DNA from 2 places in the Lentibacillus juripiscarius genome. Region 1 is predicted to be linked to the other one. Evidence: predicted binding sites of a transcription regulator. Region 1 holds the regulator's gene; the other holds the start of a gene.
What was found. The regulator Rex, encoded in region 1, represses fermentation and respiration genes when NADH is low (regulators of the CRP and FNR family bind a similar motif). The targets are predictions, from matches to a motif close to TTGTGAAATATTTCACAA.
Positions count from the first base shown of each region.

Region 2: ACFSUO_RS02455 (TIGR04053 family radical SAM/SPASM domain-containing protein) is a predicted target of Rex. The motif match lies at 3,287-3,304, and genes of this name have one in related genera.

Region 1 is NZ_JBHUNA010000007.1:156,755-161,874, forward strand. Features, by position in the region: gene ACFSUO_RS04805 (DUF4305 domain-containing protein) at 1-80, shown strand, start outside; gene ACFSUO_RS04810 (MDR family MFS transporter) at 83-1,495, opposite strand; gene ACFSUO_RS04815 (redox-sensing transcriptional repressor Rex) at 1,518-2,150, opposite strand; gene moaC (cyclic pyranopterin monophosphate synthase MoaC) at 2,153-2,647, opposite strand; gene ACFSUO_RS04825 (ABC-F family ATP-binding cassette domain-containing protein) at 2,785-4,698, shown strand.
Region 2 is NZ_JBHUNA010000003.1:248,669-253,788, forward strand. Features, by position in the region: gene ACFSUO_RS02435 (DUF2929 family protein) at 10-189, shown strand; gene ACFSUO_RS02440 (hypothetical protein) at 403-762, opposite strand; gene ACFSUO_RS02445 (undecaprenyl-diphosphate phosphatase) at 866-1,681, shown strand; gene ACFSUO_RS02450 (YrhK family protein) at 1,766-2,047, shown strand; gene ACFSUO_RS02455 (TIGR04053 family radical SAM/SPASM domain-containing protein) at 2,088-3,230, opposite strand; gene ACFSUO_RS02460 (DUF2249 domain-containing protein) at 3,411-3,650, opposite strand; gene ACFSUO_RS02465 (Crp/Fnr family transcriptional regulator) at 3,899-4,591, shown strand.

The DNA.
Region 1 (5,120 bases):
TAGCAACACTAGACGTTGGTGTCGGTATCCGGATGCTGATCATCCACTTCAAAATAAAAAACCAAAAGAAAAAGAAGTAGTGCTAAGCGGATGCACTGCTTCTTTTTAATTCCTCTGTTCCTTTCATAACAAACGACACCGGTATCATTAGAAGAATAAACACGCCGGCAATCATAAACGCTTCGTTCAGCGTCTGCAATGTTGCCTGGTCCGTTTCCATAGCAGTTGCAAACAGCTGAGCCCGCCGCACTTCATAATATATGGAGAAGAAAACAATCCCAAACGATGAAAAGATTTGCCGAATCACGTTATTCATGGCTGATCCCTGCGCCACCTGTTGATCCGGAATTGCATTCATGCCAGCTGTTGTTGCCGGCATGTTGCACATCCCGAGACCTGCCCCCCGTAAACAATGCATAATTAATATGAACCAGAATGACGTTGACATCGTGTTGAAGCCAAGGGCCAGTGTGAATCCGCCAAGCAGTAAGAGCCCAACAGGTACAACATATTTAGGGCCTTTTTTATCGAGCAGCCGGCCGCCCATTGTCATAAAGACGCCGCTCATTAATGCGGATGGCAAAAACAAGAGCCCGGTCTGCACTTCGCTCAAACCATACACTTCCTGGATAAGCAATGGCAGCAAAAATATACCGGAGAACAAACCAATAGACGCTGTCGCTGTCATCGCAATCGAGACCGAATAAGTAGGAATTTTGAATATCGACAAATTAAGCAGAGGCTGTTCCTGCTTCAGCTCATACCGGACAAAGATAATAATCAGAATAACCCCGGTAGCGATGCATCCGAGGCTTATTGGCGACAGCATCAATTCCAGTGTGGAGCCGCGTCCAAGTGCATAAAGAATGGAACCCACTCCTGCTGTGATAAGCAGGAATCCCGGCAGATCAAATTTTAAGTCCGGATTTTTCTCTGTTGGTTTTAAGTACCGGATGCAGAAGAAGATGCCAGTAATTGCAAATGGCAAATTAAACAAAAACAAAAACGGCCATTCGAAGTATTCAATGACAACCCCGCCGACTGTTGGACCGATAGCCGGTGCAACCATCGCTGCAATACCGTATATACCGACAGCCGTTCCTCGTTCCCCTTTTGGAAAAGCATTAAAAATAAGCGCCATCGCTATCGGCATCATCAAACCGCCGGCAGTTCCTTGGACGAACCGTGACATAATAATCATCGGCAAACTAACGGACAAAGCCCCCATCACTGACCCAGCCGTAAAAATAACCAAGCCGATTATGTATATGCGCTTCTTGCCAAACCGGTCACCCAAGTATCCTGTCAGCGGCATCGTCATCCCCATCGACACCATGAAAATGGTCAAAAGCCAGCTCACCTGCACAGCATCAGCCTCAAACAAATCCATGAATGTCGGCAATGTTGGATTCAGCATGCTGTTGTTTAATATAACGGTAAACGTACCGAATAAAACGGACATGACGACAAGCCATTTCGGATCAATTTTACGCATCATTTTTCCTCCTGAGGACGTATTAGCCATCTAACGGATAATGTTTCAAAAAATAAACGAGCGCCTGCAGTTCAATCGCCAAGTCTATATGGTGCACGCGAACCCCCGAAGGTACAGTTATTCGTGCGGGTGTGAAGTTCAGTATACCCTCTATGCCATAATCTGCCAGCCGATTCGTGATGCCTTGCGCTTCGCCGGATGGCACGGTTAAAATGGCTACCCGGACATCCCCCATTTTCTCCTCAAGGTCATCAATGTGGTAAATCGGAATACCGTCAATATCGGTCCCCGGCTTTTCCGGATCCGCGTCAAACGCCATGACAATTTTTGTATTGTTGTTTTTCAAAAAGTTGTAATGCAAAAAGGCTGTACCAAGATTCCCGACACCAATCAGGGCTACTTCCGTCAGTTCATCCTGGTCCAATGTTTTCCGGAAAAAACCGAGCAAATATTCCACATTGTAGCCATACCCTTTTTTTCCCAGTGCGCCAAAATAGGAAAAATCCCTCCGGATGGTTGCCGAGTCGACTTTCACGGCATCACTCAGCTCTTTGGACGATACACGCTTTTTCCCCTGATGATTCAGGCTGTTCAAAAACCGGTAGTAAAGCGGCAGCCGTTTGGCAGTCGCCTGTGGTATTTTATTTTGATCCACTCTCAGTCCTCCTTGACATCGCGGTGGTACTCCCCTGATTTGCCGCCGGTTTTGGTCACCAGGTATGTCTGGCCTATAACCATTCCTTTATCAAGGGCTTTACACATATCATATACCGTCAGTGCTGTTGCGGAGGCCGCTGTTAATGCTTCCATTTCCACCCCAGTTGAACCTTTCGTTTTGACCGAGGCAGTAATCATTAGTTCATAACTGCCATCAGCAATGTTCCAGTCAAACGTAATATCGGTTCCCTTCAACTGCAATGGATGACACATTGGTATCCAGTCAGATGTGTTCTTTGCAGCCATAATACCCGCAACCTGGGCGACCGCCAGTACATCTCCCTTTTTCATCGTACCGGCATTTATCTTTTCATATATTTCTTCTGTCAATTGAATGCTGGAAACGGCAGTGGCAGTGCGTTCAGTTTCCTTTTTATCACTAATATCCACCATCCTTGCCCTTCCCTGCTCATTAAAGTGCGTGAAATCAGACATATACTCCACTCCATTTTTGTTTATGGTTCAGTACCTATTCTATCAGAAAAGCATAAAGAAGTCGTGATGCGTTTCACAATATCATTTTCCTATTCATTCATGATACGATACACTTAAGAAGGATGAGGTGAACTAACATGATAGTGATGCAGCTGAATGACGTATCCAAGTCATTTGGAGCTGATGAAATTTTGGCGAATATAAAACTGGAGATACAAACAAATGACCGAATCGCCATTGTCGGCAGAAATGGCGCCGGGAAATCAACACTCTTAAAGATTATGGCCGGAGAACTTTCGTATGATGAAGGAGATCTGTTCAAACCAAAAAATGCGTCCATCGGCTACCTGACTCAGCACAGCAGCCTGGAATCAGACAAAACCATATGGGATGAAATGCTGGACGTTTTTGATGATTTGCTAATGCAACAACAGGAATTGAGAGAACTTGAACAAAAAATGAAACAGGCAGCCTCGCTAACTGATGCAACGTATGAACAGCTGCTGAACGATTACGACAAAAAACAGCAGCTATTCGCCGAAAATGGCGGATATGAATACGAAGCAAGCATCAAATCCGTTCTGACAGGTCTAAATTTCCATAACATCCCATTTGACACCCTTGTCAATAAACTGAGCGGTGGCCAGAAGTCACGCCTTGCACTCGGAAAACTGCTGTTAAAAAAGCCTGATCTATTAATATTGGACGAACCGACCAACCATTTGGACATTGCCACAATGACTTGGCTCGAACAGTTTTTAGCTAGCTACCCAGGTGCAATCGCCATCGTTTCACACGACCGGTACTTTCTGGATAAGACCTCATCGATTGTATATGAAATTTCACGGAACAGGTCAAAGAAATACAACGGGAATTACAGTCATTACTTGAAACAGCGGGCTATCGATTATGAGCAGGAAATGAAAGAATATGAAAAGCAACAATCAGAAATAAAGAAGATGGAAGATTTCATCCAAAAAAATATCGTTCGTGCGTCCACCACAAAACGCGCACAAAGCCGGCGGAAACAGCTGGCCAAAATGGAACGTATAGAAAAGCCAAAAGGTGACGAGAAATCAGCTTCCTTTTCATTCCGGATTAACCGTGCAAGCGGAAACGACGTCCTGAAAATTGACGAACTGGCATTTCAATATGGCGATGAAGCCATCTTTCAAAATATCACTGTACATGCCAGCCGCGGCGAACGAATTGCCTTAACCGGTCCGAACGGCGTCGGAAAAACAACCCTGTTAAAAACGATTACTGGAGCACTGGTCCCGTCAGCAGGCAATATCCAAATAGGCACTAATGTTCAAATCGGTTACTACGATCAGGAACAAAAGCAGCTGACGCCATCCAAAACAGTGCTGGACCAATTGTGGGATGAATATCCCGATATAGATGAGAAAGACATCCGCACCGTTTTGGGAAACTTTTTGTTTTCGGGTGACGATGTCAAAAAGCCTGTCCATTCCCTTAGTGGTGGTGAAAAGGCACGGCTGTCAATGGCAAGGCTGATGATGCAAAACGCCAACTTCCTTATTCTTGACGAACCGACCAACCATTTGGACATTGACAGTAAAGAGGTACTTGAAGCTGCGTTGATGGACTTTCCGGGAACGATTCTATTCGTTTCCCATGATCGGTATTTCATTAATAAACTGGCCGACAAAATTGTGGAAATGCAGCATACCGATGCAACAATCTATTTAGGTAATTACGACTACTACATGGAAAAGAAACAGGAAGAGGCCGAAATACAAAAACTCACGCAGTCCGAAGAAACTGGACCGGCACAGGAGCAGAGAAAAACCCAGTTCCACGAAAATAAACAAGAACAGCGGGAAAGACGGAAAATAGAGCGCCGCATTCAAGAACTCGAAGAAATGATCGAACAGCACGAAACGGAACTCGCGGCCCTCGAACAAAAAATGACCGATCCGGATATCTATGAGGATCATGAAAAAGCAATGCAGCTGACCGAAGAAACGAACCAGCTAAAACAGAAAATCGACACGCTGATGGAAGAATGGACAGAACTGCAGGAATGAAGTACTAAGGTGCAAGCGCCCGTTTAGCGACGTACGGACTGGACTGAACCGCAGGAGATAAAGGAAACACGATGAGCGAAAGCGAATCGCTGTTGACTTATCGTACGGAGGTGAAGGAAGTCACGCTAGTCGCTGGGCGCTGGAGCCGGATGTGACTTATTTTGTAATAAAAATATATCCCGGCAAATTTTATACTTTCTAATCTTTTAAGAAAAAACAATCCCGTGTGATGCTACAGTCATGCGGGATTATTTTATCCACAGTTCTATTCACATATGAACACCCTTAATTTCAGCTATTATAAAAGTTATTAACAATATCCACAGATAAACCCCGGGTTATCCACATTTTTTGTCCGCGTATGCACATTGCGCGACACCTGCTTTCGCAAAAAATATCCACAGGTCCGTATTGGACCCTGT
Region 2 (5,120 bases), on a different contig from region 1:
GGATGGAACATGCGTTTCTTTTGGTCCTTTTTCTGGGCAATTCTCATTAGCTGTGTTATTTCATATGTATTGGCAAGCATGGCCGGTAATTCGTTCAGTATGACAAGCGCATTTATGCTTGCAATCATCATTACCCTTGGTGTGTATATAATGGGTGAAGGCGTATTGAAAGATGAAGCGGAACAATAAAGGATGCACGGCACTGCTCATATTCGCGCCCCTTAAGTGGGAGATATAGCAGCACCGCTTGGTCCACGTTTTCCGGTTTTGGCTGGACACAGCAGCTTATGAATAAACCCTTGCCCTCAAGGTCGTGATGGCAAGGGTTTTGTCTATGATGGTAGCTGATTGGAAACGAAGCATTCATGTCAAGGGGGGGTTTCCGTTTCGCATATCAGCGGTTTAATACCACGGCAGCACACTCAGTGCCGTCAATGCGGCTAATGGCAGAATCATCCGTCTGAATCTTCTAGGTCTGTTACCATATCCATAGCCGGGGGTACCGTAGCCATAGCCGTAACCTCCGTAACCATAACCAGGGTTACCGTAGCCATATCCATAGCCGAAACCGCCAAACCCATGTGGGCGCCAATTATTGTCAAATCCCGATTCTTGGCCTAAAGGTACCGCCATATAAACGTATTCATCATCCAAACCAGTGATGATCCCATCAACCTGTGTTCCATCATTCACTTCCACTAGCACATAAGAGTGCATATGGTTCTTGCACAGTTCATACATATGTTGTTGATTATAATGCATATTCTCAGCCTCCTCACCAACTAGGCTATTCACATGCCCAGTGGTTGGTGACTTATTTTGGGAGAAATAATGTATAAAAACAGGGGGAAATACCATGGAAGCAATCAACGAATTCTGGCTTTTAATAAAATATGTTGTTCTCGGTCTGCTACAAGGTTTTACCGAGCCAATTCCCATTTCATCGAGCGGACATTTGGTCATTGTCAGGGAGCTTTTTAACGTTTCGATTGAAGGTCTCTCGTTCGAAATCATGGTCAATTTCGGTTCGTTAATCGCGGTGCTGGTTATTTACCGCAAAGATATTTACCGGCTCGTAGAAAACACAATACGCTACATTACAACAAGGGCACACGATGCGAAAAGTGATTTTCAATTTGTTTTTTACCTGGTGATTGCGACCATTCCAACTGGGATAATTGGATTATTGTTCGAGGATTATATAGAGGACAAGCTTAGTTATGTCTCCGTTGTCGGCGTGACCCTCTTGATTACCGGTGCAGCATTATGGATTATCCGGAATCTGCGGGGCCGGAAAAGTGACGGCGGCATTACTGTCCGGGACGCTATTATTGTCGGATTGGCCCAGTCGGTTGCCCTTGTACCGGGAATCAGCCGGTCCGGTGCGACAATTGTTGCGGCAATGCTTGTTGGCATGAAGACGGAGACTGCCCTTAGGTTCTCCTTCCTGCTGTATATTCCGGTCAGCCTGGGTATTACTGTACTGTCGGCTGGTGATCTGATTGGTGGCCAAAGTGATTTCAGTGTTGTGGCCATCCCGGCGATTCTGGCATTTGCTGCTTCCATTATAGCAACCTATTATTCCTTGCGCTGGTTCATGAACATTATGGCCAAGGGCAATCTTAAATATTTTGCCTACTATTGTTTCGCGGTCGGACTGCTTGTAATTCTATTCTTGTAGAAGGTCCTGCGAAAAGGTCAGGTTTAGAAAACAGTCTGTTTTACTGGACGGGCGTTCGGGTATGGTGTCCATGGAGGGATTCGCATGGCATCCATCGATGACGAAAAAAATTATCTTGATATCCAGATCGGCACGTATGAAGTATCATTTAACAAAAAATACCGTTTTCTTACCTTGCTGAACGATATCGTACTGGGTATTTTCTTTTTGGTCGGCAGTGCGTTTTTTCTATGGGAGCCATTAAAAACTGCGGGCATTATTTTGTTCATTATCGGCAGTGCCCAGCTTCTCGCCCGCCCCATCATTAAAATCATCCATGCATTTTATTTTAGCCGGATACGAAAATCTGGCCGTGAAGAAAGCTAATAAACGCAATTCTAAGGTGTGAAAAACTTCCAACTGGCAATCAGTTGGAAGTTTTTTGTTTTCGTTCACGTTTATGCTGCTCGCGCCAAGCTTTGGGAATATATACACAGTACGGTTCGCTTTCCATGTAGTCCCCTGTTACATTATAGGCACGTGACCGGGAACCGCCGCAGACATGGCGGAACTCACAAACACCGCATTTGCCTTTGTATTTGTCCGGATTCCGGAGATTCTGGAACACCTCCGATTCCCGATAAATATCTGGGAGCGGTATTTGGCGCACATTCCCGCCTTTGATTGGTAGCAAGCCGCTCGGATACACATCGCCTGTATGGGAAATGAACACGAAACCATTGCCGTCATTGACCCCTTTAGGCGCACGGCCCAGTCCATCAATCTGTCCGGTTTTTCCATTCATTAATGCATCCTCATAGCGGATCGCGTCATCGGTATTTTGATTTTCGCGCATTTTCCCCTGAATAACGACTCGGCGGTAATGCTGGGCAGCAGTTGTTTTGATATCGAACGGTACACGTTTGGAGAGTTTGTACAGCCAGCGCAGCACTTTTTCATGTTCAGCAGGGGATATCATGTCACTTTCTTTTCCTCGTCCAGTCGGAACAAGGAAAAACACGCTCCACATAACACAATCCAGATCCTCGACCATTTTGGCCATCTCATCCAGATAATCTACATTGTAACGGGAAATAACCGTGTTAATCTGCAGCGGCATTTCCAACTCGTGCAAGTATTTGATTGCATTCATCGTCAAATCGAATGAACCCGATGTACCTCGGAAATGATCATGTACATCAGCACAATGCCCATCAATCGAAAAGGCCCACCGCGACAGTCCGACATCTTTTGCCTTCTGCATCGCATCCTTGGTCACATTCGGTGTGGCCGATGGTGTCATGGATACCCGCACACCTTTCTGAACGGTGTATTCCGCAATGTCAAACACATCCGGGCGCATTAGCGGATCACCACCGGTAAATACAAGCATCGGATTATCCATTTCATAAATATCATCGATCAATTCTTTGCCCTCGTCAAAAGTTAATTCCAGTGGATGCCGATGGTACTGTGCTTCCGCCCTGCAGTGCAGGCATTTCAATTCACAAGCCCGCGTCAGCTCCCAGATGACGATAAACGGATTTTCATTGTAGTCCCGTGGAAACATGCTATCCCTCCTGAAAATGTTGCTGGAGTCAGTGTATACGCTTTTCCTGACTTTTGTTGTGATTTAGTTCACTTGCCTTTCATGAAAAGACACACACCCGGGCTAAAAAATGTACTGCCTGGCATGCCTGTAAACAATAGTTGCCCCCGGATGCCCACTGTCCGGAGGCATGGTGCCGATTTATTTTTTACCGATGGCGATGCACCACGTTGGCGGGCCTTGCTTCAGGTATTCCCAAGTGAATGTACCTTCCCGTTCAATCATCAGTTGATAGTGAAGCGGTTTCGGATCATGGTCGTTCGACAGTTCCATAAACTCGCCGGACTTCAGTCCATCAAACACTTCAAAAATTCTCGGGTGCCTGTTGCGCGGGTCAATCTCTGGGGCGTGTATTTTCGCTGTGAATTGTAGTTCCTCCATCATGAATCCCTCCAAATTGTTATTGACACCCCCTATCATATAAGCTGCCAAATACAAATGAAGTGATTGGCGGCATCACTTGCATATGATATTTATCACTTAATTGTAGAAAAACTTGACGTTACAAAAATTTCACATTTAAAACAAGAACCTGCGTTTAACGTGTGATACGATAAAACAGACTTGAACTATAGCCGACATGATATACTATTTAATGAAGATACTGCTTACTGAAAGGAGTGGGCGCATTGAATACCGATGCCATACAAACTCTGCTGCAGAAAGTCCCGTTATTTAAGGACTTGACTGATTATGAAATAGAACCAATCGTTGAGCTGGCCAAACACCGCATGTACCGCCACGGCACCCATATTTTCATGCAGGGTGACCCTTTGACTAACGTTTATTTCATTCATCAGGGAAAGGTAAAAATTTATAAAACCGACTTTCATGGCAAGGAACAGATTGTCAATGTGCTGCAGCCTGGTGATATGTTTCCGCATCAGGGCTTTTTCAGGAAGGATAACTGCCCGGCACACGCTGAAGTGCTGGAAGATGCAATTTTGATTTATATTCCGATTACTTCCTTTGAAAACTTTCTGATCACCCACCCGGAGATCTGCATTAAGCTGTTCCGTGTGCTTGGCGACATTATCGTTGATCTGCAGGGCCGGCTGGAAGAGAAAATCCTTCATAACACCTATGAACAAATCATCATGCTACTATTACGGCTATCCAAAGGCTATGGAAAAGAAACGAAGGATGGCCTGATTAAGCTGACAACCCAATTCACCAACAGAGACCTTGCGAATATGATCGGTTCGAGCCGTGAAACCGTCAGCCGCACCTTGACTCAGCTGAAAAAACAGGAACTGGTCACAGCTGATAAACATGGGGCAATCGTGCTTGATACTGATGCACTTGAAGATGAATTATTTTAAGTAAAGGATCATCCCGCGGGGTGGTCTCTTTTTTTTAGATGCAAAACATACATTAGTCGCTAAAAAGGTCTCGAGAGCCCTCCTCGAGACCAAAAGTCGCCCCGAAAATCGCTAAAAAGGTCTCGAGAGCTCATCTCGAGACCAAAAGCCACCCCATAAGTCGCTGAAAAGGTCTCGAGAGCTCTTCTCGAGGCCAAAAGTCGCCTCGAAAGTCACTAAAAAGGTCTCGGGAGCCCTCCTCGAGACCAAAAGTCGCCCCGAAAATCGCTAAAAAGGTCTCGAGAGCCCTTCTCGAGGCCAAAAGTCGCCTCGTAAGTCGCTGAAAAGGTCTCGAGAGCTCATCTCGAGACCAAAAGTCAACCCGAAGGTCGCTAAAAAGGTCTCGAGAGCCCATCTACGGCTCACCCCGTTCATTCTCGCTGGTTGCCATTATTAATGGATTGGGAGTCCATGTGCTCGCCTTTGCATTTAGTGTTTTCGGCATACAGGAAGTCACCATCTGGAGCTGGCTCATCTTTCTATATGTCAT